DNA from 4 places in the Chryseobacterium sp. UF-81 genome. Region 2 is predicted to be linked to each of the others. Evidence: riboswitches for the same ligand, from Rfam matches in the RefSeq annotation. Region 2 holds a riboswitch; each other region holds the start of a gene.
What was found. A riboswitch is a leader RNA that binds a small molecule or an ion and turns the genes downstream of it on or off. The one in region 2 is predicted to bind cobalamin.

Region 1 (5,622 bases), 110 kb from region 2:
CACAGGAGAAGAGATTATGCAGATGTTTGATCTGAAACCCGGAAAAGAGATCGGAATCCTTAAAGAAAAAGTAAAAGAAGCCATCCTGGAAGGTGAGATTCCCAATGATAAGGAAGAAGCTGAAAAATTTGTTATTGCAGAAGCTGAGAAGTTAGGCTTAAAGTATAATTAAAATTTAAATTTTAAAAAAAAGGTTTCGGCGGGACTTTGTCCCGCCGAAACCTTTTTAATCAGGTGAAAACAAAATCAGGCCGCTTCGGAGAAGCGGCCTGAAAAAAAACACAAATGATGAAAAAAAATAAAATTTATAAATAATACCGAAGTATTAATGTTTTAGTTTGCATAAACTGAATTTGAGCCTATACCCGTTGTAAACGATCTGATGATAGCACCTGAAGTATTGTAAACTACAATTTTACTGGCCTGTGTAAATCCATTGGAATCAGAAGTAAAAATTTTGTCATTGATCACGCTGAAGCCGTATAAAGCAGAATACGCATCAACACTGTTTGCTACAGTAAACAACGGTGATGCAGGTGCTGTTGTAGCGGCCATATCCATCTTGTACACGTTTTTTCCTGAAGTGAAATAAAACTTACCATTAGCAATTTCAAGATTCGTAGCATTGGCAATACCTGTTAAAGTCGTTGTTTTTGTGATGCTTCCTGTGCTTGAGATTTCGTAGATATAAGAATCAGCAGTTCCTGCAGCGATGGCATACACATTCTGGTTGCTTGAAATGATCTTGTTGATATTTCCGGCTGGCAAAGTGATCGTAGACTGAACATTGTTGGTAGAAGTGTTGATGTAAGAAATTTTGTTTCCAAAACCAAATGAAGCATTCTGTACAAAGATATTGTTTCCGGCTTCTACAATTCTTTCAGCAGCATCTGTGAAAGTGATTTTTTTGATAAAAGAACGGTCTGAAGCTTTATAGATGCTTACATACTTATCACCTAAATATTTATCGTTCGTTACATAAATATTGTTGTTGGCAAAAGCCATATATCGCGGGGAATTAAGTTCAGCGGTAATCTCGCCATTCGCTTTAAAATTATAACGGTTTGCGATCTGGATTTTATTGGAATTGTTCAATAGCAGATAAGCATTTTCACCATTGAAAGCAATCATCTGTAAAACATCACCTAATTTCGCTCCTCCGTTGTTAAGGGCAAAAACGTTATCTTGTTTAAGGTTCAGGTCTGCACTTACAAACGTTACGTCACCCTCAGGTTTTCCGAAAGTACCTTCATTAGCGATTAAAAAACCGTTGCCATAGAATATTTCCTGCTCATCATTATTATCACTGCTACAGGACACGATGCCCAAAAGGAGTGTAAAAGCAAAAAGAAGAGGTAGAAGTTTGTTCAGTTTCATAATATTTTTAAGTTTAAAAATTAATAGTTGCATAAATACTGTAATTCCTTTTCGGCATCGGATACAGGGATACCGTCTGATAAATTGTATTGGTAACATTGTTCACTTTAAATCCCAAAGTGTATTTCTTGAAGAGTGCGGCAGAAACTCCGGCATTTAAAACAAAATAAGGATCAATAGCTGTAGACCTTTGTTCATCCGTAGTCGTATAAGTAAGACCGTTGAAAAGTCCCTGGACATACAAATTAAGGAAAGAATAGCCGTACTCAATATTTCCGACAGCTTTATGGATCGGAACATACATCATCTGCATTTCAGTATTTTTGTTGACAGATTTTGAATAAGTGTATCCTGCGTCCAGCTTCAGGGCATGTTTTCCGAATTTCTTATTCCACTTAACCTGTGATTCCAAACCATACGATTCAACTTTATACGTATTCACGGGTGCCCAGTAACCATAAGAGGTAGGAAGCCAGTTGATGAGGTTTTTGATGTCCATGTAATAAGGACTTAATGTAATTTTAAAATCTCCTAAGCTGAACTCATGGCTCATGTCAATATTCGTGGACGTTTCAGGAAGCAGATCCAGATTTCCTCCCGGCTGCCAGTAAAGATCATTAAAAGAAGGATACCTGAAATTTCTTGAAAAGCTTACGCCTATACGATACCATTGTAAAGCATCCCATTTTCCCGAAAAAGAATACAGAAGAGGTGAAGAAATATCCTCCACGAAATCCTTCTTGATGCCGGCTTCAAAACGAAGCTCCTTGGTGACAAAATATCTTATTAAGCCGGATAGGGAACCCACATTTCTGCTGATAACCCCAATTCCGGATTGACTGTTTTTGTCCGATTGATAGCCTTCACCCTTATTCACCTGAAATTCTCCAATAGCATTAATGTTGATCTTAGGAGTGATGAAATAGTTGAAATCATTTTTGAAAATATAATTTTTTCCCTCTGCACCACTTGTTTTAGGTTGGTTAAGACCTGAAAAATACTGGAAATTATCTTCCGTATAAGCAGCTTTTAAGCTGTTCGAAAGATTACCTTTATTAATATCCCATGCGATTAAACTTCTTAAAGTCTGCGCGTTATATTTTGTTCTGTTTCCAATTTGTTCAAAAACAGGATACCGCTGTGAGGCATCGAAGATCTGGTTCTGCCATGAAATCGTCTGGTGATCAGCAATTTTATAAGAAGCTCCGATGTTCACCGAAGTATTATAGTATTTTCCGTTAATATTGTGGAACCCTGTACTTCCTACGACAAACTCAGGAACTTTATAATCATTTTGGCTTGTGAAATAGCTTCCCGAAACCTTAACGCTTAATTTATCATTGCTGAAAGATGCCTGCAGAAAATTATTGTACGTATCAAAAGAGCCCGCCTCCGAATAAACAGAGCCCTTGAAACCCCTGTTGAAATCCAGAATATTATTTAAATGAATGCTTCCTCCGATAGCTCCGCTGCCATAGACAACACTTCCTCCGCCAGCTTTTATATCAATCTGATCATACCCGAAAAGAGGAATATTATTCACATCTCCCTGTCCCAGAAAGCTGGAATTGATGTTGATTCCGTTCCATACAAAAGCAGTCTGCTGAGCTGTTGTTCCTCTGAATGAAGGCGAAGAAACGGCCCCGCGTCCATTTTCTTTAACATAAATAGAAGACTGGAAACGTAAAAGCTCAGAAAGATTGGTTGAATTTTTTTCGAGATCTTTTGGAGTGATCCTCTGTACCGGATGAAAAAGTTTTGCCTTGCTCATCTGGCTGTCGAAAATATAAATGGTGTCAACTGCTTTCTCCTGTCCGAAGAGAAAGCTGCCGTAAGACGAACAAAGCAGTAATAAAGACCTTTTTATATTCATACTATTTTACTTTTCCTCCGAAAGTAATGCGTTTTTAGTTATAATTTTGGCAGGTCTCCTGACTTTCGCTTTCTGCACCTTCCCGTATAAACAGTGGTTTTTTGCAGAAATCTTATTGCGATTTACAGTTGCGGGGACAGTTTGGGAGTCACACCCAATTCCCTATTATTTCCAAAATGCTGGAAACCAAAATTTTTGCAAAGATAACTTTTTAAATTTATTGCGCAAAAAGGCAAAAAGTCAATTGTGAATGGTCAATTGTGAATAGGGAATTTTGCTTCGCAGAGAAATTTTTTAAAATGTATAAATGATCAGTATTGAACATGACAGTACAAAATTGAAAATAATTATTAAATTATCAATTCACATGCGAAGCAAATTCACCATTGACAAAACTCCAGGATCTGATTCTTAAATGCAAACCAAAATTCCCTATTCACAAAATTTCACTTCTACAAAAACGATGAATCAAAATAGAACGGCAGCAGATCTTTAATAGAATGCACCTTTACCACTTCATCATTCATGCTTGAAAAATAAAGGAGGATGTCTTCGTTCTGTTTCGTTTCATATTCTATCAGACTTTGACGGCAGGCTCCACAAGGTGGAATCGGAGGGTTTTTCTCATGAAATTCCTTAGGACCTCCCACGACAAAGATTTTTTTCACCTTGACATCCGGAAAATTGGCTGCCACCCAGAAAAGAGTTGTTCTTTCCGCACATAACCCTGATGGATAGGCTGCATTTTCCTGGTTATTACCGGAATATATTTCACCATTTTCCAGTAAAACGGCACATCCTACAAGGAAATTCGAATAGGGCGCATAAGCATTTTCACGGGCCTGTATTGCTCTTTCAAATAAGGTTTTTTCTATATTGTTCAGTTCACTGCTGTTTTTAAAATGCTCGTAACTGATCTGTATGTCTTTTTTCATATATTAGTAAGACTAAAAAGGGGGCCAAATTTACTTCTTTTTCATCACTTCGACAATGTTTTTTTTATTCATGATTAAATTGAAAATCAAAAGGTAAAATGTTATACACACCAATAAAATTTAGAAATATAGAACTGAAAAACAGATGGGTAATGTCTCCTATGTGTATGTATTCATGCGAAAATGGATTGGCCAATGACTTCCACTTTGTACACTACGGAAGCAGATCCCAGGGCGGGACAGGGCTTATCATGGTTGAAGCCACGGGAGTAGAGCCACGCGGAAGAATTACCAATCACTGTATGGGAATCTGGAATGATCAGCAGGCAGAAGAGCTTAAGAAAATTGTTGATTTTGTCCATTCCCGTTCAGAAAGTAAAATAGGAATTCAGCTTGCCCATGCCGGAAGAAAAGGCTCCACCTGGAATAACCTGCAGATTCCTGTTGAAGAAGGTTGGGAAACCGTTGCGCCAAGTGCCATTCCCTATCATCCCTCTGAAAGGATCCCGCATGTCCTGACTGCTGACGAGATCAAAGAACAGGTACATTATTTTAAAGCAGCAGCAAAAAGAGCTGTAAAAGCCGGTTTTGATCTCATAGAAATTCACGGCGCCCACGGATATCTTATCCATCAGTTTTTATCACCGCTATCCAACATCAGGACAGATGATTATGGAGGAAGTTTTGAAAACAGAATCCGTTTTCTTTTAGAAATTGTTGATGCTGTCAACGAAGAGCTGGACGAAAATACAGCGCTTTTTGTAAGAATTTCCGGAACCGAATATGCTGAAAACGGATGGAATATTAATGAAAGCGTAAGGCTTGCTGAAGTGTTAAAAGAACATTCCGTAGACCTGGTAGATGTTTCAAGCGGTGGAAATATCCACGGCGCGAAAATACCTGTATTTGATGGTTACCAGGTTCCTTTCTCCGCCCAGATCAGAAAAGAAGCCGGAGTAAAAACCGGAGCAGTCGGTTTGATTACAACGGTGGAGCAGGCTGAAGAAATCCTGGAAAAAGGAGATGCAGACCTCATATTCGTGGCAAGAGAAATCTTAAGGAATCCATATATTGCCGTTCAGGGATCATTTGAAATGAAAGAAGACTGTTTCTTCCCGCACCAATATACAAGAGCAAGAATTTCATCATAACATTCGCAATGAAGATCGAAGACTTTATGCTGACCTGCCCCAGTAAGAAATTTCTGGGAATAGAATGTTTGGGGTGTGGTGCCCAGAGAGCAGTTGTATTGGTATTTGAAGGTAGGTTTTCAGAAGCTTTTCATCTCTACCCGGCTGTTTATACACTGCTCCTGTTCCTTTTTACCCTGGGTCTGAGTTTTGTAGATAAGAAAAGAAAATACGGTAACATCCTGATGATCATGATTGCTGTAAATTTGGTCATCATAATCTTCTCTTATTATTATAAATATTTTTA
Region 2 (5,622 bases):
ATTCTGGAGACATATTATAGATATTTCCATTAAAAATACAACTAATCTCTTATATAAAATAGTTTTCAGCCAAAACCCCTATTTTTGCATAAAATTTGTTGAAAAACTAATGCATAAAAATCATCCATGATCAATACATCTACATCATACAGGTCGTTGTCAGCATTGATACTGCTTGCACCTTTTTGTTTCGGACAATATCATTTTGCCATCGAAGATGCATCCGGGAAATATAATGCAGAGGTTACAGTTGAAGAATGTCAGACTGATGCCTGTAGAAATAAGGCTGCTATCATATTGTTCAGTAAAAGCGGAGAAAAGCTACAGACTCTTGCTTCCGGAGATTTTGTCATGTATTTTGAAAAAGAGGTGAAACCGTCAAGCACCAGTGTAACAACACTAACCCACGGAATGGTCCACGATGCTCCTGTGGTTTTTGGAGATTTCAATTTTGACGGGACGGAAGATGTAGCCATAAGAAACGGCAGTGGCGGAAACTATGGCAGTGCCTCCTTTGATGTGTATGTTTTTAATTCCACAAAGAAACAATTTGTTTTGAGTAAAGAACTTACTGAAATTGCCAGCTCTTATCAGGGAATGTTTGATGTAGATTCCAAACGAAAGCGGTTAACCACTTATGCCAGATCCGGGGCGTCTCTGCATTACACCTACGAATATCAGGTGATTCCCAACAAAGGATTAGATCTGGTTTACGAAAAGATCAGTGATTTCAGTGATGAAAAAACGAAGGTGACCGTTAGAGAAAAGATTAATAATAAATGGATCGTTAGAAAATTATCCAAATAATAAATAAAGGAAATGAAAATACAGAAGGAAATCGATTTTATTCTGGCAGTTGATGCCCTGAAAAATGTACAAAGGAGAAACTACAATGCCGATGATACGAGAAGGGAAAATACAGCCGAACACTCATGGCAGATCATTATTTTGGCCCAGATACTTTATCCATATGCTAAAAACCGCGCGGATATTGATCTTTTAAGAGTAATAAGAATGCTTTCCATTCACGATTTAGTGGAGATAGGGGCGGGAGATACTTTTCTTTTTGATGAACAGGCAATGGTGGGGAAATTTGAGCGAGAAAAAATTTCAGCGCAGAAAATCTTTGGAATCCTTGATGAACCTTTGCGTACTGAGTTTTTTGAATTGTGGCTGGAATTTGAGGAAGAAAAAACACCGGACGCTATTTTCGCCTGCTCTATTGACCGTATCATGCCGTTTATCTTAAATTCTCACACTTCAGGAAAAAGCTGGACGGAAGCAGGTGTTACTGAAAAGCAGATCAGAAATATGCTGGAAAATGCTATCACAAGAGCATCCGATGAGATGGGAGAGGCTTTTGAAATGTTGCTGAGCAGAAGTCTGGAGACTGACAAGGTAGTTCGGTAGATTTATCGCAAAATAAGGAGGAAAGATTTTAAATTGATGTTCTTTAAATGAACAAAGCATTCATTTATCAGAGTGATACAATTTTTACAATACATTGTTTATACTTTATAATAATTTTCGGGCGGCCTTTGGCCGCCCGAAACTTATTTTTTACAATATTCTGATTGGTTTCTTAAACTCATCTATAGCCACAAAAGTGAAATCGCCCACAATAGCTCTTTCTCTTTCATACGAGTACATTTGCTCCGTATAGATTTCTACATTCACTTTCATGCTGGTTTTTCCGACATAGTCAACCTTTCCGATCAGCTCCACAATGGTTCCTGCAGGAATAGGTTTTTTAAAATCGATCTTATCGCTGCTTACAGTTACCACTCTTTTTCTTGCAAAACGGGTTGCGGTGATAAAAGCTACTTCATCCATCAGCTGCATTGCTGTACCTCCGAAAAGGGTATCATAGTGGTTGGTAGTGTTGGGGAAAACTGCTTTAAAAATTCTGGTTTCGGATGCTGCAATTCTTTCTTCTGTAGTCATATTTCATTATTAATTAATGCGAAATGAAATAGATCAAAATAACAGAACAGTGACAGGAATCACAGGAATTCCTGAAGCAGTCCATCAGATCAATAAACTTCAAATCGCGAAAGTTTCTTGTTTAAAGAAATAGGCAGGTCTCCTGACTTGTAACATCTTGTATCTCCTTCCCGTGCGCTGCACAGTGGATCCTTGATAAAGACTTCAGTTACTTACAGTTGCGCGACAGTCCGTGATTTGCACACGGTTCCCTTTTAATCTGCGTTAAGCAGAACCAGTTTCTGTGATGAATTAGCGTTAAACTTTTTCAGGGCAAAAATAAGAATATTAGTGTGAAAAACGGCAATTATTCCGGACTATTGTAAATAATCTGGCTCATTACCTTTCCTTCCTTGATGGTCCAAAGTGTGACATATCTGTTTTCACCAGAGCCATTGATCATATAAAGATAAATATGATCATTGTCAAGAGCCGTTACTCCTACATTGTTGAAGTCCATAGTAGGCTGAAACATATTTTTAATAGCTTCCCTTACAAAAACAGAACCTCTTCCCGGCTGCTGTACTCTGATGGATTTAATCTCTGTCATCCCTTCCGGAAGTCCGTCCTTAATGCCCCATGGTTTTATTTTATCTATTGTAAGGATCTTTCCGTCGGTATCTTTTTCCTGCTTTCTGTAACCGGCATTCGACGGATAAATATCAATAACCACCTTGGTTCTTTGTGAAGTGGGTATTTTGGGATTGCTGTTGTCTGTGAAAATAAGTGATTTCCCGTTCTTGGATTTAGAAGGCGTAAACTGAGGAAGTTGATCTATAAAGGCAATACGCCCTTTATTTACCATTCCTTCCTTCTCAAGATTCTCATATCTTACAAAAGGTTTTTCTTCATCCTGCTTTTCAGGATATTTGATCCATACCCATTCCGTTTCTCCGGGTGCAGGTTTTACATAAACAAATACATCACCTTTACGCATCCGGATCTTGTCTACAATTTTCCTGTAGTCATCCTTGTGGACGCGCACGTTGGCGTAGCCTTCTTCAGCTTTTACAACACCAAAAGGAACTTTATTCTGTCCCTTGACAAATGCCAGAGAAAAAAGGCTGAAAGCGGAAAGGTACAATGCTTTGTTTATGGAAATCATTCTATGAAATTTTTTTGATCCCTCAAATATATAAATTAAATGTTTTTTTGATCAGTAAAATCTTGTTGTGTTTGCTTAAATTATCAATATCCTCTAAACAATTTATAAAACTCTCCATCAGGAACTTGATGCAGATCATTATTTTTTAGCCAATTCACAGATTCTTTACTTAATTGCAAGCTGTCATAATTTTTAGCTTTCACATATTTTTCTTGATCCTGACTGATATCGTAAATGACCTCTCCGGTCTTGTCATCAATCAGAATGCTCCTGCTTTTTGTAACCCCATCCCGATAGTGGGGTTTCAAATATATATACCAGTACGAATTAACATCATTAAATTTTCTGTAAATACGGATGTCAGGGAAGGTGTATCGGTCTGCAATCTTCAAAATATCATAAAAATTCATTTTAAAATGATCATCATGCTCTATTTTTTGAATTAGATCACCCTTTTCAGAGTATGCGTACCATATTCCTACAGGAATTTCAGCAACTTTTAGATTGTTTCCCAGATGTCGTATCGTATGGATTGCACCGTTTTTATAAAAATCAACATAAGTGGAAATGCCGTCTGAAAATTCCTGTGTATAACCTGGGGCTTCTGTCTTTCTTTTATATACCTGATTATCCTTTCTTCCTATAATAGCGGAACTGATTTTTGTATCTTCAAAGCCATAAATTGCTCCTTCTGTTTTCTGTTTATTTTCCACATATATAAAACAGCTGGTATCTTTGCCACCACAGCTTGTTGTGTAAAACATTCCGTTTACCGGCTGTTTTTTCTTTACATCAGCCATAAGACTATTATACGACGGTATGTGTAGAGTCTCTTTTGTTGTATTGGTGCTTTTCATGGTAAGGAAATTTTGTTCCCCTATGTTTTTTGTCTCCTGCGCATAGGCCTGAGAGGATATTAAAATGATAGCAATAAAGCGAAATATTAGGTGCATATTTCTTAGTATTTAAAGTTTTTCGGAAGATAATTAAATTGTTGCAGTTCTTTAAGATCCTTTACCTTTCTCAAATGGGTATCCGAAAGAAGATAAATATCATCAGCCATATTGAATAAGGTCATATAATTATGATCGGAGATAATCATTCCTTTATAGGGTGTCTGGCTTTTAATGATCATTTCCAATTCATCAACATTTTTAGGGGAAACGCCGCTGAAAGGTTCATCCAGTAAAATAAACTCCACGTCTGAATAAGTAATGATCAGGGTTTCAATAATTTTTTTCTCACCACCTGAAAGATTTTTTGATGTTTCGTTCAAAAAGGGTTGTATTATTTTTAAATCACAAAGCTTTTCCGCATTTTCTTGGGTGCAGAATAGTGGGATAAGCTTCCTGATCTTATATTCTTTTGGAAGAAATGAAGATCGCTGAGGCAGATAAGCAATTTTATTTTTCCTGTCGGACAGATTTTTAAGAATAGTGTCATTCAATTTAATAAACTGTGTATCCCCTTTAACTGTTCCAAAGATGATTTCTAATAAAGTAGATTTCCCGCTACCCGCCGGGCCAATAATTCCTGCTGTTTTTCCGGTTTCGCAGCTTAAATAGATATCCTGCAGAATTTTTCTACCGCCGAAAGATTGGGTAACACTATCGATGTGAAGTCTGTTCATAAGAATCGGGTAATGACTTTAATAATTAAACTTAACACTCCCGTGAAACCCCACAAAAACCATTTTGAAAACCCAAAATTGGCATAGAAAAAATATTCATCTTTCAGCCTTATATCATAAATAAAAAAGTGGAGGAGGGGAAGAATCAGGAAAAAATAAAGTCCAAAATTTTCAAAAGTGAATTGAGTACCGAAGCATAACAGCACAGAAAATAACACCGCGGGAATCATTAATTTTCTATAAAAAATCCAAAGGACAGTAAGGCTTTTATCCATGATCCAAAAATAATAAGAAAATTTGATCTGTATACTTCAACATGCAATGTTTTGTAGTTAAAATAAAATAGCGCTGAATGTTCAGCGCTATTTTTATAAGGTTAAAAGTTATACATCATTAAATTCTTTCAAGCTCATCTGCATTAATCGTTGTCTTAAAAGTTCCATAGTTGACGATTACTTTATTTTTAGAAATCTTTTCAATAGTTCCTACGCTGGTACTTCCCGGAATACGGACACGCTGTCCTTCTTTCATCCAGACGGCACGGTCGGTTTTGCGTTTTTCTTCCAGTTTTTCATTGGTTTCAGCTATCTTCTCAATGACATCTTCCTTTTTAAGCTGTTGCGTGATCTTTCTTTTAACCACCTGAAGACGTTTAGATTCATCTTTATCAGCACCTATTTTTCTGAATTTTTCCTGTTCAAGCAGTTTCACAAAATCCTTGACAACATCTTTCCTCGATTTTCCCTTTACATAACTGTCGATGAACGTTTCAATCTTATTTCCAAACTGAAGCTTTCGGTGTTCCTCTTCATACAGTTTTTGGAAGTTGAAAAGCTTTTGCTGCAGCTGTTCGTTCAGCTTCTGGAGATTATCACGTTTGTCTTCTACAGATTCCTTCCTTTCA
Region 3 (5,622 bases), on a different contig from region 2:
CCACGGCTGCAGATAATTGGCCCGGATATTATTCAGCTGGGCGTCATATCGTTCTCCGGTGTACATGAAACTGTAATTGAAACTCCAGTCTTTATAGTCTGCCATCATGGTAAAGGTCAGGGCATGCCATGGCACATAAGAGATCTGGTCGCCATAATAGTCGTCACTTCTGTCAGTATAGTCTCCGGCACGCTGATAGGTATAGCTTACCAAAGGTTTCAGTTTTAATTTATTAATATCAAATTCAGCCTGGACATTCACATCTGCCCCGATGATTTTCACTTCACCCAGATTCACCATCATCCATCTGAAAAGATTGGTGGTAGGAACAGCTATAATCTTATTTTCTACTTCATTATAATAGCCATCCACTTTCAGATAGATTCCTTTAAACACTTTATGGTCATAGAGTTTCTCGTAAGTAAAACCTGCATCGTACTGATTCGTATATTCAGGTTTCAGCATTACATTCCCGATCATGGTGTAGTACAGATCATTGAAAGTAGGCATCCTGAACACTCTTTTGTAGAAAGCCCGAACGGTAAAGTCTTTTGAATCAAAAGGCTGATAGCTCAGGAAAGCTGAAGGCGTCCATTCGGTTTTATCTGGAGATTTTGCATTCATTTTCACGTCTTCATGTACAAAAGTCCCAAGAACGCTTCCTAAAAATTTAAGCCGGTTCCACTGATAGGTCGTAGCAAAAGACACGAGCGAAGTATAGCGGGTAGGATATGAAAAATCCCTCAGGCTGGCATCCAGATTATTATACTGAAAGTCAAAGCTTGCACTTACATCCCAGTTCTGATTAACAGAATAAATATTGGAATTGGAAAAATAGAGCTCTCTCTGAACATAAGAATTATCAATCGGCAGAACGGTTGTTGCCACATTCACCGTATCTAAAAACCGGGTGTAGTCGTAGGCAAATTTAGCTTTGACCTGCGTTTCAAATTTCGGAAACAACTTTTTACGGAAACTGGCCTGGACGAAATAGTTTTCATCCAGCATCTGCTGACCTTTAGGTTTGAAATTGTTATTAACAATAGCCGTGGGAACTCCACGATCGGAAATATAACCGTAACCGCGCACACTCCAGTTTCCATCGCTTATGGTCCCGTTTAAAGCAGTTTCAAATCGTTTCGCACGGATATAAGAATCATATCTTCTGGCAATGGTATCGTTGGCAACAGAGCCGTCAGAATTTTTCTTTTCATATTTAAACTTATACAATCCGTCACTCTGCACAAATTCCGAGCTGAAACTTACAGAAACTCTGTCTGAAAGCTTCTGCTCCAGACGGAAGGAAGGGTTGAATAAACTGATGGAGCCTAATTTCAGTTTAAGCGTCAAATTAGTCGTCTGATTTCCTTTAAAAACAGGGATTTTAGGCTGAAGATAAATAGATCCGGAAGACCCGAAATCCTTTGCCGGCTGAAAAATTTCACTTTTCTGGCCGTTATATAAAGAAATAGCTTCAAGATCGTACAGTGAAAACTTTCCGAGATCCACGATTCCGTTCTGAACATTTCCCAGCTGGATACCGTCATAGAAAACACCCACATGCTGGCTTCCCATACTCCGGATATTCACCGTTTTCAGACCTCCCATTCCACCGTAATCTTTGATCTGAACTCCTGAAAAATACCGTAAAGCATCAGCCACCGACTGGCTGTTCAGCCTTTCAAGCTGTTCTCCGGAAAGCACCTGTGCGGGAAGAATTTCTCTAAAATCTTTTTTGTAAAGCTGAATTGGAAGAATGGTTTTCTCCCGGATCGTATCTCGGGATTGTGAGAATAGAAGTTGAGATGCTGCCACAAATAATGTGATAACACTTTTTTTAAACTGTGAAGCAGTACATTTTCTGACCATTAGCTCATTGAGAATAATGCTGACGCTAATGGATATAAGATAGCAAAGATAAAGCACAGCTGTCACTGCACAGAATCGTTGTTGTCCTAAGCTTTATTCCACGAAAGCATCAAACGTTTATCTTCTGGCAGGTCTTCTGACTTACTCCGTTTTTGAAATCCTTCCCATTAAAAAAACAGTGGATATACTCTTCAAAAACTTTGATGTGGAGCTTACAGCAGCGGGTCTGTCCCGGATTTTCACCGGATTCCCTTTTAAGTGCTTTTTACAGCGCACCAGATTGCGGCAAAGATAGAAAATAACTTAATATATACAATAATGGCATAATAGATTAATTCTCAATACTATGAAAAAATCAGATTTGTTAAGTGATATATTAAAACTGGTGGCTTCGAGAACCTCAGCCACCAGTTTTTTAGAAATTATAATCGAGTGTACAATTTATTTTCTATTATAATGAATATTGAATAACCCACATTTGTTGGCTGAGGCTCTCGAAGCCAACTACATTAAATTCCAAAATTGATAAATACACTGAATCTGGATTTTGCTTCGATATCGCCTGCCGCAAGATTGGAATAGGCAGGCAGCATCACTTCTCCTCCTAAACTGAACTTTTTATACGAAGCTTCAAAACCGAGTTTTCCATATAAAGCGCTTCCGGCTGTTTTGGGCAATACTTCGTCAAACTGTCTGTTTTTATCATAGACTTCGCCCTGAAGTCCGGCTTTGGCAGAGAAAATAGTCTTTTCATTTGCTGCAAGCTGATAAAAACCTGTTGCGGCATAATTCCACTGGTTTCCGAAATGGTAATGCTTCTTATTTTCGGTTTTTACCGTGTAATCTGTGTTGACCAGCACAGCCAGCTTATTCTTTTGAAATTTATAGTTCAAAGCGGCCTGATAGTCCCAGCTTCCTGTTCCAAGCTGAAAACTTGGATTGACTCCCGAAGCTCCTTTTTCATCAAATTTCCCCAAAGGAATTTTTACTCCCAAACCACCACTAAGCTGATGAAAATTATCTTTAGAATTGATAATCCTGTAGATTCCCATCAGGTTCATATCACCGATTCCATTGATGTTGATATCGCCCTGCATTGTTTTCTTTTCATGAAAATGAAATGGCAGGCTGGCATATACGCTCAATTTTTCAGTCAATGGAATTTTACCCCAAACCTGCAGGGTATTGAAGTACTGATCCTGTGTGAGGTCTTTTACAAAAAGGTTTTCTTTGGCCTTGTAATGCTGGGCAAAATATTTGATCCCGATAAACTGTGGATTCAGTAAAGATTCAAAACCGGAGGAACCGTTTCCTGCTGCACAGCCGCACGCATCACAGTCATCAAATACAATACTGTTTACCGGATCTGCGATATACAGACTGTCGTTGATCGTTTTAGCCTTACAGACCCATGATAATGTAACACTTAGTATAAATATTATTTTTTTTATGCTCATTCTGCAAATTTTGGATTAGAAATAAAGTTTTTATCAGATAAGGTTTTCAAAAAAGCGATGATCAGCTGTTTTTCCTGTGTATCCATCGCAATTCCGACATGCCCGTTATTTTTCAGCTGCGGATCAAGATTGGGATTATCCTCCACACTATCTGAATAGAAATTAAGGACGGCTCCCAGCGTGTAAAACCTTCCGTCATGCATATAGGGTGCGGTATATTCTACATTTCTAAGGCTCGGTACACGGAATTTCATCCAATCCACCTGATCAAGGGTTACTCGATAACGCCCGGCATCTTTGAACTGGGTATTGTAGTACATTCCTGTATTCCTGAAACTCTCATCGGTAAATAATTCTCCGCTGTGGCAGGAAGCACATTTCTGATTAAAAAGAGCTAATCCCTGAGATTCTTCAGCAGTAAAATTTTCTTTTCCCTGTTTAACCCTGTCATATTTCGAGTCTGCGGAAATCATGCTTACCATAAACTGCGACAGAGCCTTCAATAGTCTTTCACCGGTTATGTTTTCGTCACCATAAGCTGCCTTGAAGAGTTTTTTATACTTCTGATCATCCTTTAATTTAGAAATTACTTCTGGCATTGAGCTGTCCATTTCATTGGCATCCGTGATCGGTATGACCGGCTGTTCGTTCAGATTATGGATCACGCCGTCCCACATATACCTTTTCAGGAATGCCATGTTTTGAATGGGTGGTGCATTACGGATTCCAATTCTGTCGTCCACACCATGACTCACGGTATGGCCATGGTGCGTGAAGGCATTTTCCTGAATATGGCAGAAACCACATGATATGGTATTGTTCCGGGAAAGCCTGCCCTCGTAAAATAAATTTCTTCCCAACTCTACTCCATTTTTTGTGACCGGATTACCGGCTTCATCGAAAGTCATTTTAGGAAAGTACGACGGAAACTGCAGTGAATAGACCTCATCTTTTTCCAGCGGCTGCATGACCTCATCCGAGCATGACAAATAGCTCAGAAAAGTAATAACCAGCAGTATTGTTTTTAATAAAATCCTAATCATTATGAACATGATCTACTTTAAACATCGCAGTTAGGTTATTGGTAACATCCACCAGATGCTGGCCTGAACCCATCATCATATTGTTTTCTGTAGTTAGGGAAAGCGTTTTGCTTCCGCTCAGAAACTGATTAAGATCTGCAAGAATGTGGATAGAAGGTCTTACCTGGGCTGTTACTCTGGCGGTTGTCGGAAGATTCAACGTAATTTCCCGATAAAGATCCGGAGTATTATTAGCCGTTACATTTCCCATGTTTCCGGTGTGATTCATGAATTCCGTATCTGCAGAAGCAGTTCCGTATTTTCCTTCCAGTTTTACAAAGACATAACCGGCTGCCCATGACCACGACATTCCTTTCTGCTTGGCTTTCGTCCAGAATTCTGCCTGCCCGTCCTGTCCCAGCAGGTATGCTTTCTGACTGATCCCAAGTCCGAATTTTACTTTTTTGTAATTGTTTTTAGGAATACCGTTCAGATCGAGATAAACAACTCCTGCAACGGCATCTGCCTGATCTATAATAAAAGCACCTTTATCAGGATTATTTTCATTGTATGTGAATTCATTTCCGCTTTCGTCAATCAGTGTGATATTGCTGATGACATATTTCAAAGCGGAGAAAGTATGTTTCTGCCCGGCAGCAGAAGTCTGTACCGTCTGGTTTAGGACAATATCCCCCAGGTTATTGAATCCGTTTTCAAATTTTATCTGCAGGTTTCCGGTTGCAGTATCCTGCGGATCGGCATCATCGCTGTTTCGACATGATGATAAAGTGAATAAGCTAAAGGTAATAAAGAATAATGATAAAAATTTATAGGTTTTCATTTTGATTTTTTAAGTTGAATTTTTAAAATAGAAATACTTTTGAATGAACTAACATTCAATTTATTTAACCACAAAAGGCACAAAGTTTTTTGACACTTTAGTTAGTTGGAGTTGAAATGTTTTTGAATAAGAAGATCACTTAAGTTTTAAAAAAATCAAGGATTTTTTATCTCGAATATGTATAAACATTTGTGAAAATCTGTGCAATTTGTGGTGAAAAATATCACACCAAAGGCACAAAAGTTTTTTGACGCTTCAATTATTTAAAGTGTATTGAAAACTATATAGAAGAACACTGAATTTTCAGCGAACCTTATATGCGTTCTGTGGTTTTGTAATGTTTAAAATTGAACTTAAAAAAAACCGGTGGTTTGAAAATGTGTTTCAGAAACAGAAAAGAATAGACTGTTTCATAAAGGAAATTGAAATTTAC
Region 4 (5,622 bases), on a different contig from region 2:
AGATTTTAGAAAATCCCCATAAGTGCACTGTTTGGCATACATAAGGTCTCTTATAATAAGCAGTGACCATTTGTCTCCCCAGATATCCAGTGAGCAGCTGATAGGACAATCTGATCTCTTTTTTGAAGTTGACATAAAATAAATTTAACAATTAAAAAAAATAACTTGCATTTTAAAAGTTATTGTATAGATTTGTACTTGTAAAATGCAAGCGAATTTACCCAATTAATTTTTAAATACAAAAGAGAATATTCTTTTTAACGCTTATAGCCTGTCGCCACAGAAATGACTGCGGAAAGAATTGATAAAAGAATATCTGCTGAAGACTTATAAACCCTGGGAAAGTACAACATATCCTAAAATAAAAACTCAAAGTATGAAAGCATTTAGCATTAGCCGTTATAAAAAAGACAGTGAGCTGCAACTTATAGATGTACCCGAACCCGGTGTCAGAGAAAATGAGGTTTTAGTCCAGATTTATGCAGTAAGTGTCAATCTCCTGGATTCTAAAATAAAAAGTGGTGAGTTTAAGCTTATCCTGCCTTATAAAATGCCGTTGATTTTAGGTCACGATGTGGCAGGAGTCATCACAAAAGTAGGTTCAAAAGTAAAAAGCTTTAAAGCGGGGGATGAGATTTATGCAAGGGTAGCAGATTTTCATATAGGGACTTTCACAGAATTTATTTCTATTAATGAAAAAGATGTTGCTTTGAAGCCTAAAAACCTGACGATGGAAGAAGCAGCTTCAATTCCTTTGGTGGGATTAACGGCTTGGCAGGCTTTGATTGAGAAATCCGATGTTCAGGCCGGTCAGAAAGTTTTTATTCAGGCCGGATCCGGTGGTGTAGGAACTTTTGCTATACAGTTGGCAAAATATCTGGGAGCAACGGTTGCTACCACTGCCAGTGAAAAAAGTTTTGAACTATTAAAGAACCTTGGTGCAGACGTGCTAATCGATTATAAAACACAGAATTTTGAAGATATTCTGACTGATTATGATGTCGTGCTGAACAGCCAGGACAGCAAAACCCTGGAAAAATCATTCAATATCCTGAAGCCAGAAGGGAAAATTATTTCAATTTCCGGTCCGCCAACACCTGTGTTTGCCGATGAATTTAATCTACCCTGGTATGTAAAATTTGCTACAAAATTGTTGAGCCGTAAAATCAGAAAAATAGCGGATAAGCAAAACATTAATTACTCTTTTCTTTTCATGAAAGCTGATGGAAAACAGTTAGGAGAAATTACAAAGCTGATAGAAGCAGGAGAAATAAAACCTGTCATAGATAGAGTTTTTTCCTTCCAAAATACTAATGAAGCAGTAAAATATGTAGAAAGTGGCCATGCAAAAGGAAAAGTAGTCATAAAGATGCTATAAATATTTTTGACCAAAAAAAAGCAGGAGCTTAAAAACTCCTGCCGAATCCAATTAATTAACTAAATTTCTTTCTTTATCAAAGGCTTCTGCAGCTTCTTTTGAAGCTTCCACCATCGCAATCAATGCCTTTTCCGTTTCATCCCAATGCCTGGTTTTCAAACCGCAGTCAGGGTTTACCCAAAGCTGTTGTGCAGGAATAACGGCCTGCGCTTTTTTCAGCAATTCTACCATTTCTTCTTTTGACGGAACTCTAGGTGAATGGATATCATAAACTCCCGGTCCGATCTCATTCGGATATTTGAAATCTGCAAAAGCATTCAGCAGTTCCATCTGGCTTCTGGAGCATTCTATTGTGATCACATCGGCATCCATATCTGCAATATTCTGAATGATATCGTTGAATTCAGAATAGCACATATGCGTATGAATCTGCGTGGCATCTTCTACACCGCTTGCTGAAATTCTGAAAGCTTCAACTGCCCATTTCAGATAATTTTGCCAGTCGGATTTTCTCAGCGGTAATCCTTCACGAATGGCAGGCTCATCAATCTGGATGATTCTGATTCCTGCTTTTTCCAGATCACTCACCTCATCACGAATCGCCAAGGCAATCTGTTTGCACGTTAATGAACGGGGCTGATCGTCACGTACAAAAGACCATTGAAGAATCGTTACGGGGCCCGTCAACATTCCTTTTACCCATTTTTGAGTTAAAGATTGGGCATATTTGGACCAGTAAACAGTCATAGGATGCGGGCGGTGAACGTCACCATAGATCACCGGTGGTTTCACACAACGGCTTCCGTAGCTTTGCACCCAACCGTTTTGAGTAAAGGCAAACCCTTCCAATTGTTCCCCGAAATATTCCACCATATCATTTCGCTCAAATTCTCCGTGAACCAGAACGTCAATCCCGATTTCTTCCTGCCAGCGGATGGTTCTTTCCGTCTCTTTTTTAAGAAGATCATCATATTGTTCAGCAGTCAGTTCACCTTTTTTAAATTTTGATCTCCATGTTCTTACTTCTTTTGTCTGTGGAAACGAGCCGATGGTTGTTGTCGGGAACAAAGGAAGTTGCAACACTTTTTGTTGTTTTTCTTTTCTTATATTGAAAGAACTGTTTCTTTGTGCATCTTCTTTGGTGGTCACATCAGCACGGTTTTTTACTTCCTGATTATGAATTAAAATTGACGTTTTACGGTTTTCAATCGCCTTTTTGTTTTCAGCTAATTCTTGTAAAGCATTGTAATCCGGATTTTCTGAAGCGAGTTTTTTTAACGTAACAATTTCGGAGACTTTTTGTTTTGCAAAAGCCATCCATTGTTTGATTTCAGGAGACAGTGTCTTTTCGTTCGTTTCCAGATCAAGATCGAAAGGTGAGTGGAGGAGTGAACAGGATGGAGCGATGAGGACCCTTTCAGAACCTATTTTCTCTATAGCTTTATGAATAAAAGTCAGAGATCGGCTGAAATCGTTTTTCCAGATATTTCTTCCGTCAACGATTCCCAAAGAAAGGCTTAAAGTATCCGGAATGGTATGTAAGACTTCATCCAGCTGTTCAGGGCAGCGTACCAGATCAATATGAAGAACATCCACAGGAAGTGAAGCTGCTAATGAAAGATTGTCTTTTAAGCCTTCAAAATAAGTCGCTACAATGAATTTCAGGTCCGGAAACTGTTTTCTGATTTCATCATAAGCAGATTGGTAAATTTCTTTTGCTTTTTCAGTAAGATCGAGACCTAAAAACGGTTCGTCAAACTGAATCCATGTCGCTCCGTTTTTTTCAAGCTCTTTTAAAATTTCAATGTATACCGGAAGCAGATTTTCTATGAGGTCCAGTTTATCAAAACCCTCTTCTTTCTCTTTTCCCAGAAGAAGATAGGTGAGAGGTCCTATAATCACAGGTTTGGCATTTATTCCGGCTTGCTTTGCCCTGAGGAATTCACTGATGATTTTTTTAGAAAATAATCCGAACTGCTGGTTCTTCTGAAATTCAGGAACGATGTAATGGTAATTGGTATCAAACCATTTTGTCATTTCCATGGCGGTAATGTCGAGGCCATTTTTCTGGTAGCCTCTTGCCATTGCAAAATACAGGTCAAGTTCAGAATCGGATGCTCTTAAGGCAATCTCTTTGTAGCGTTCCGGAATTGCTCCGACAGTCAGGGTCATATCCAGAACCTGATCATAATAAGAAAAGTCATTGCAGGGGATAAGGTCTACTCCTGCTTCCTGCTGCAGTTTCCAGTTTTGAAGGCTGATGCTGTTCCCGGTTTCCAGGAGTTCATTTAATGATGCCTTGCCTGACCAATACTGCTCGCAGGCTTTTTTGAGTTCTCTGTGGCGGCCAATACGCGGGCTGCCAAGAATGTGTGTTTGCATGTTTTTAAACTTTTAAATTAAACAATCATGATTTTAAAAGTTCTTTTATAATGCTTCAGAATACTTTCGGAGAGAGAGTTTTAGGAACAAAGTAGATACAGTAAAACGTTATTTCCTTTAAATAAGAGAATTGGCTTAAAGGTTCTTTTTTTGACGCCAAGTTTTAATTCAACATGCTTTATATTCTAAGAGGGCAAAGAGTTAATTTCTGAAGCGGAGGTTTTATCCATAAGCTTCATCAGCGATAAAGTTGCAGTTCTTTGCTCCTTAAAAATAAGGAGTTTTTATAAAAAAATATTTGCGTTTAAAATCAAATCATTCACAATTAAACGTTCAAAATGTATCATCTGTATGACCTAAAAGCTTCAGACCGCGAAAGCATTGTCAATTCAGAACAGGCAGGTCTCCTGGCTTGTAACGGCTTCTATCATCCTTCCCGCTGTTGGCAGTGGATATTCTGGATAAAAACTTTTGTTGTGCTACTTACAGTTGCGCGACAGCTCGTGATTCTCACACGATTCCCTATTAATTTACGTTATGTAAAACCTCTTCTGTCTGATGAAGAATGTTAAAGAACAAAATCTAGCCAAAGGTATTGATTAAGTGGATTGATTGGTAGAATTATTAAAATTCAGAATATAATTTTGTTTGATGGGTGTTATAGAGTTAAATATTCTGTACATTTGAAAAACATAACCTCAAAAAGAATATTATTCTGTGGAAAGACTTGACGAAAGGGATCTGCAATTGCTCAGAATCCTGCAAAAGAATGCTAAACTGACCGTAAAAGAGATTGCAAAAGAAATAAATCTTTCACCTTCCCCTGTTTTCGAACGGATGAAAAGATTGGAGCAGGAAGGATATATCAAGCATTATGCAGCCGTTCTGGAAGCAGAAAAGCTGAACCGGGGATTTACCGTTTTTTGCCAGATCAAGCTTAAGATACATGACCGTTCTGTCGGAAATCAGTTAGTTGAAGATATCTTACAGATCGATGAAATTGCTGAATGTTATAATATTTCTGGAGACTTCGATTTTCTCCTTAAAGTTCAGGTAAGGGATATGAAACATTACCAGGATTTTGTCTTTAATAAACTGGGCTCACTGGATTCCATCGGAAGTGCACACAGCACCTTTGTGATGGCTGAGGTAAAAAATATTCATGGGGTAAGTATTTAGAAGCAAAAGCAGCACCCGAAAACGAATGCTGCCTGATTTTTAAATCCTTAAATTTTTAAATCCTTAAATAAATTCAATTGTTCCATTTCTATCACTGCATTTTTTTGATATTCTTCTGTCAGGTTAAAAATTTTCCCCAGTTTTTGGGAAGCACTGATAAAACTGATAAACGTACAAAGCTCTGAAACTTCTTTTTCGGAAAAGAATTCGCTCAGCATGCTGAAATGACTCTTGAGTATGGAACGGTGATCTGTACAGAATAGCTCTGCGAAACTTACCGCTACAGAAATTTTAAGATCTGATTGACTGAAATCGGGCCTTCCGTTTTTTACCATGCAGTATTCACAGCCATTTCCAAAAGCAAGAGCCCTTCGCACCTGTTCGAGTAAACGGGGATCTAAGGTTGCATTTTTAAAAAAAGTTTCTTCAAGACGGTTCCAGTTAGCAAGTATTTCCGGATTGTGCCCGATCAGCTTTTCAAATGGTGTGTTTCCATTGTCTGAAAGTTCAATTGTTGTCATAATTTTTTTATGTCAAATTTCCGTCTAATTCATGTGATTTTAAAGTGGATTTAATGGTGAAATTTTATAATTTTGATGATTTCTACTGATTTAATTTAAAAATGCAATGAAAATAGTTTTAGATGAATTTGATTATAAAATCTTACGGTTATTGACTGAAAA

Region 1: another riboswitch for cobalamin. It lies ahead of AC4IFE_RS00750 (TonB-dependent receptor plug domain-containing protein); the one in region 2 lies ahead of AC4IFE_RS01260 (acyl-CoA thioesterase).
Region 3: another riboswitch for cobalamin. It lies ahead of AC4IFE_RS04190 (TonB-dependent receptor); the one in region 2 lies ahead of AC4IFE_RS01260 (acyl-CoA thioesterase).
Region 4: another riboswitch for cobalamin. It lies ahead of metE (5-methyltetrahydropteroyltriglutamate--homocysteine S-methyltransferase); the one in region 2 lies ahead of AC4IFE_RS01260 (acyl-CoA thioesterase).

Annotation. Positions count from the first base shown of each region.
Region 1 is NZ_JBSIBX010000001.1:144,361-149,982, forward strand. Features, by position in the region: gene AC4IFE_RS00740 (CCA tRNA nucleotidyltransferase) at 1-172, shown strand, start outside; gene AC4IFE_RS00745 (DUF5074 domain-containing protein) at 334-1,377, opposite strand; gene AC4IFE_RS00750 (TonB-dependent receptor plug domain-containing protein) at 1,391-3,250, opposite strand; cobalamin riboswitch at 3,282-3,456, opposite strand; gene AC4IFE_RS00755 (cytidine deaminase) at 3,703-4,185, opposite strand; gene namA (NADPH dehydrogenase NamA) at 4,284-5,336, shown strand; gene AC4IFE_RS00765 (DUF2752 domain-containing protein) at 5,345-5,622, shown strand, end outside.
Region 2 is NZ_JBSIBX010000001.1:259,014-264,635, forward strand. Features, by position in the region: gene AC4IFE_RS01245 (cytochrome P450) at 1-13, opposite strand, end outside; gene AC4IFE_RS01250 (XAC2610-related protein) at 127-807, shown strand; gene AC4IFE_RS01255 (HD domain-containing protein) at 820-1,410, shown strand; gene AC4IFE_RS01260 (acyl-CoA thioesterase) at 1,561-1,944, opposite strand; cobalamin riboswitch at 2,060-2,238, opposite strand; gene AC4IFE_RS01265 (hypothetical protein) at 2,291-3,088, opposite strand; gene AC4IFE_RS01270 (hypothetical protein) at 3,172-4,041, opposite strand; gene AC4IFE_RS01275 (ATP-binding cassette domain-containing protein) at 4,047-4,718, opposite strand; gene AC4IFE_RS01280 (endonuclease MutS2) at 5,112-5,622, opposite strand, start outside.
Region 3 is NZ_JBSIBX010000002.1:257,299-262,920, reverse strand. Features, by position in the region: gene AC4IFE_RS04190 (TonB-dependent receptor) at 1-1,869, opposite strand, end outside; cobalamin riboswitch at 1,979-2,164, opposite strand; gene AC4IFE_RS04185 (transporter) at 2,379-3,326, opposite strand; gene AC4IFE_RS04180 (cytochrome-c peroxidase) at 3,323-4,369, opposite strand; gene AC4IFE_RS04175 (MbnP family protein) at 4,362-5,189, opposite strand; gene AC4IFE_RS04170 (hypothetical protein) at 5,503-5,622, opposite strand, start outside.
Region 4 is NZ_JBSIBX010000010.1:146,717-152,338, reverse strand. Features, by position in the region: gene AC4IFE_RS14705 (winged helix-turn-helix transcriptional regulator) at 1-135, opposite strand, end outside; gene AC4IFE_RS14700 (NADP-dependent oxidoreductase) at 377-1,378, shown strand; gene metE (5-methyltetrahydropteroyltriglutamate--homocysteine S-methyltransferase) at 1,430-3,760, opposite strand; cobalamin riboswitch at 4,141-4,325, opposite strand; gene AC4IFE_RS14690 (Lrp/AsnC family transcriptional regulator) at 4,478-4,939, shown strand; gene AC4IFE_RS14685 (carboxymuconolactone decarboxylase family protein) at 4,987-5,460, opposite strand; gene AC4IFE_RS14680 (Lrp/AsnC family transcriptional regulator) at 5,567-5,622, shown strand, end outside.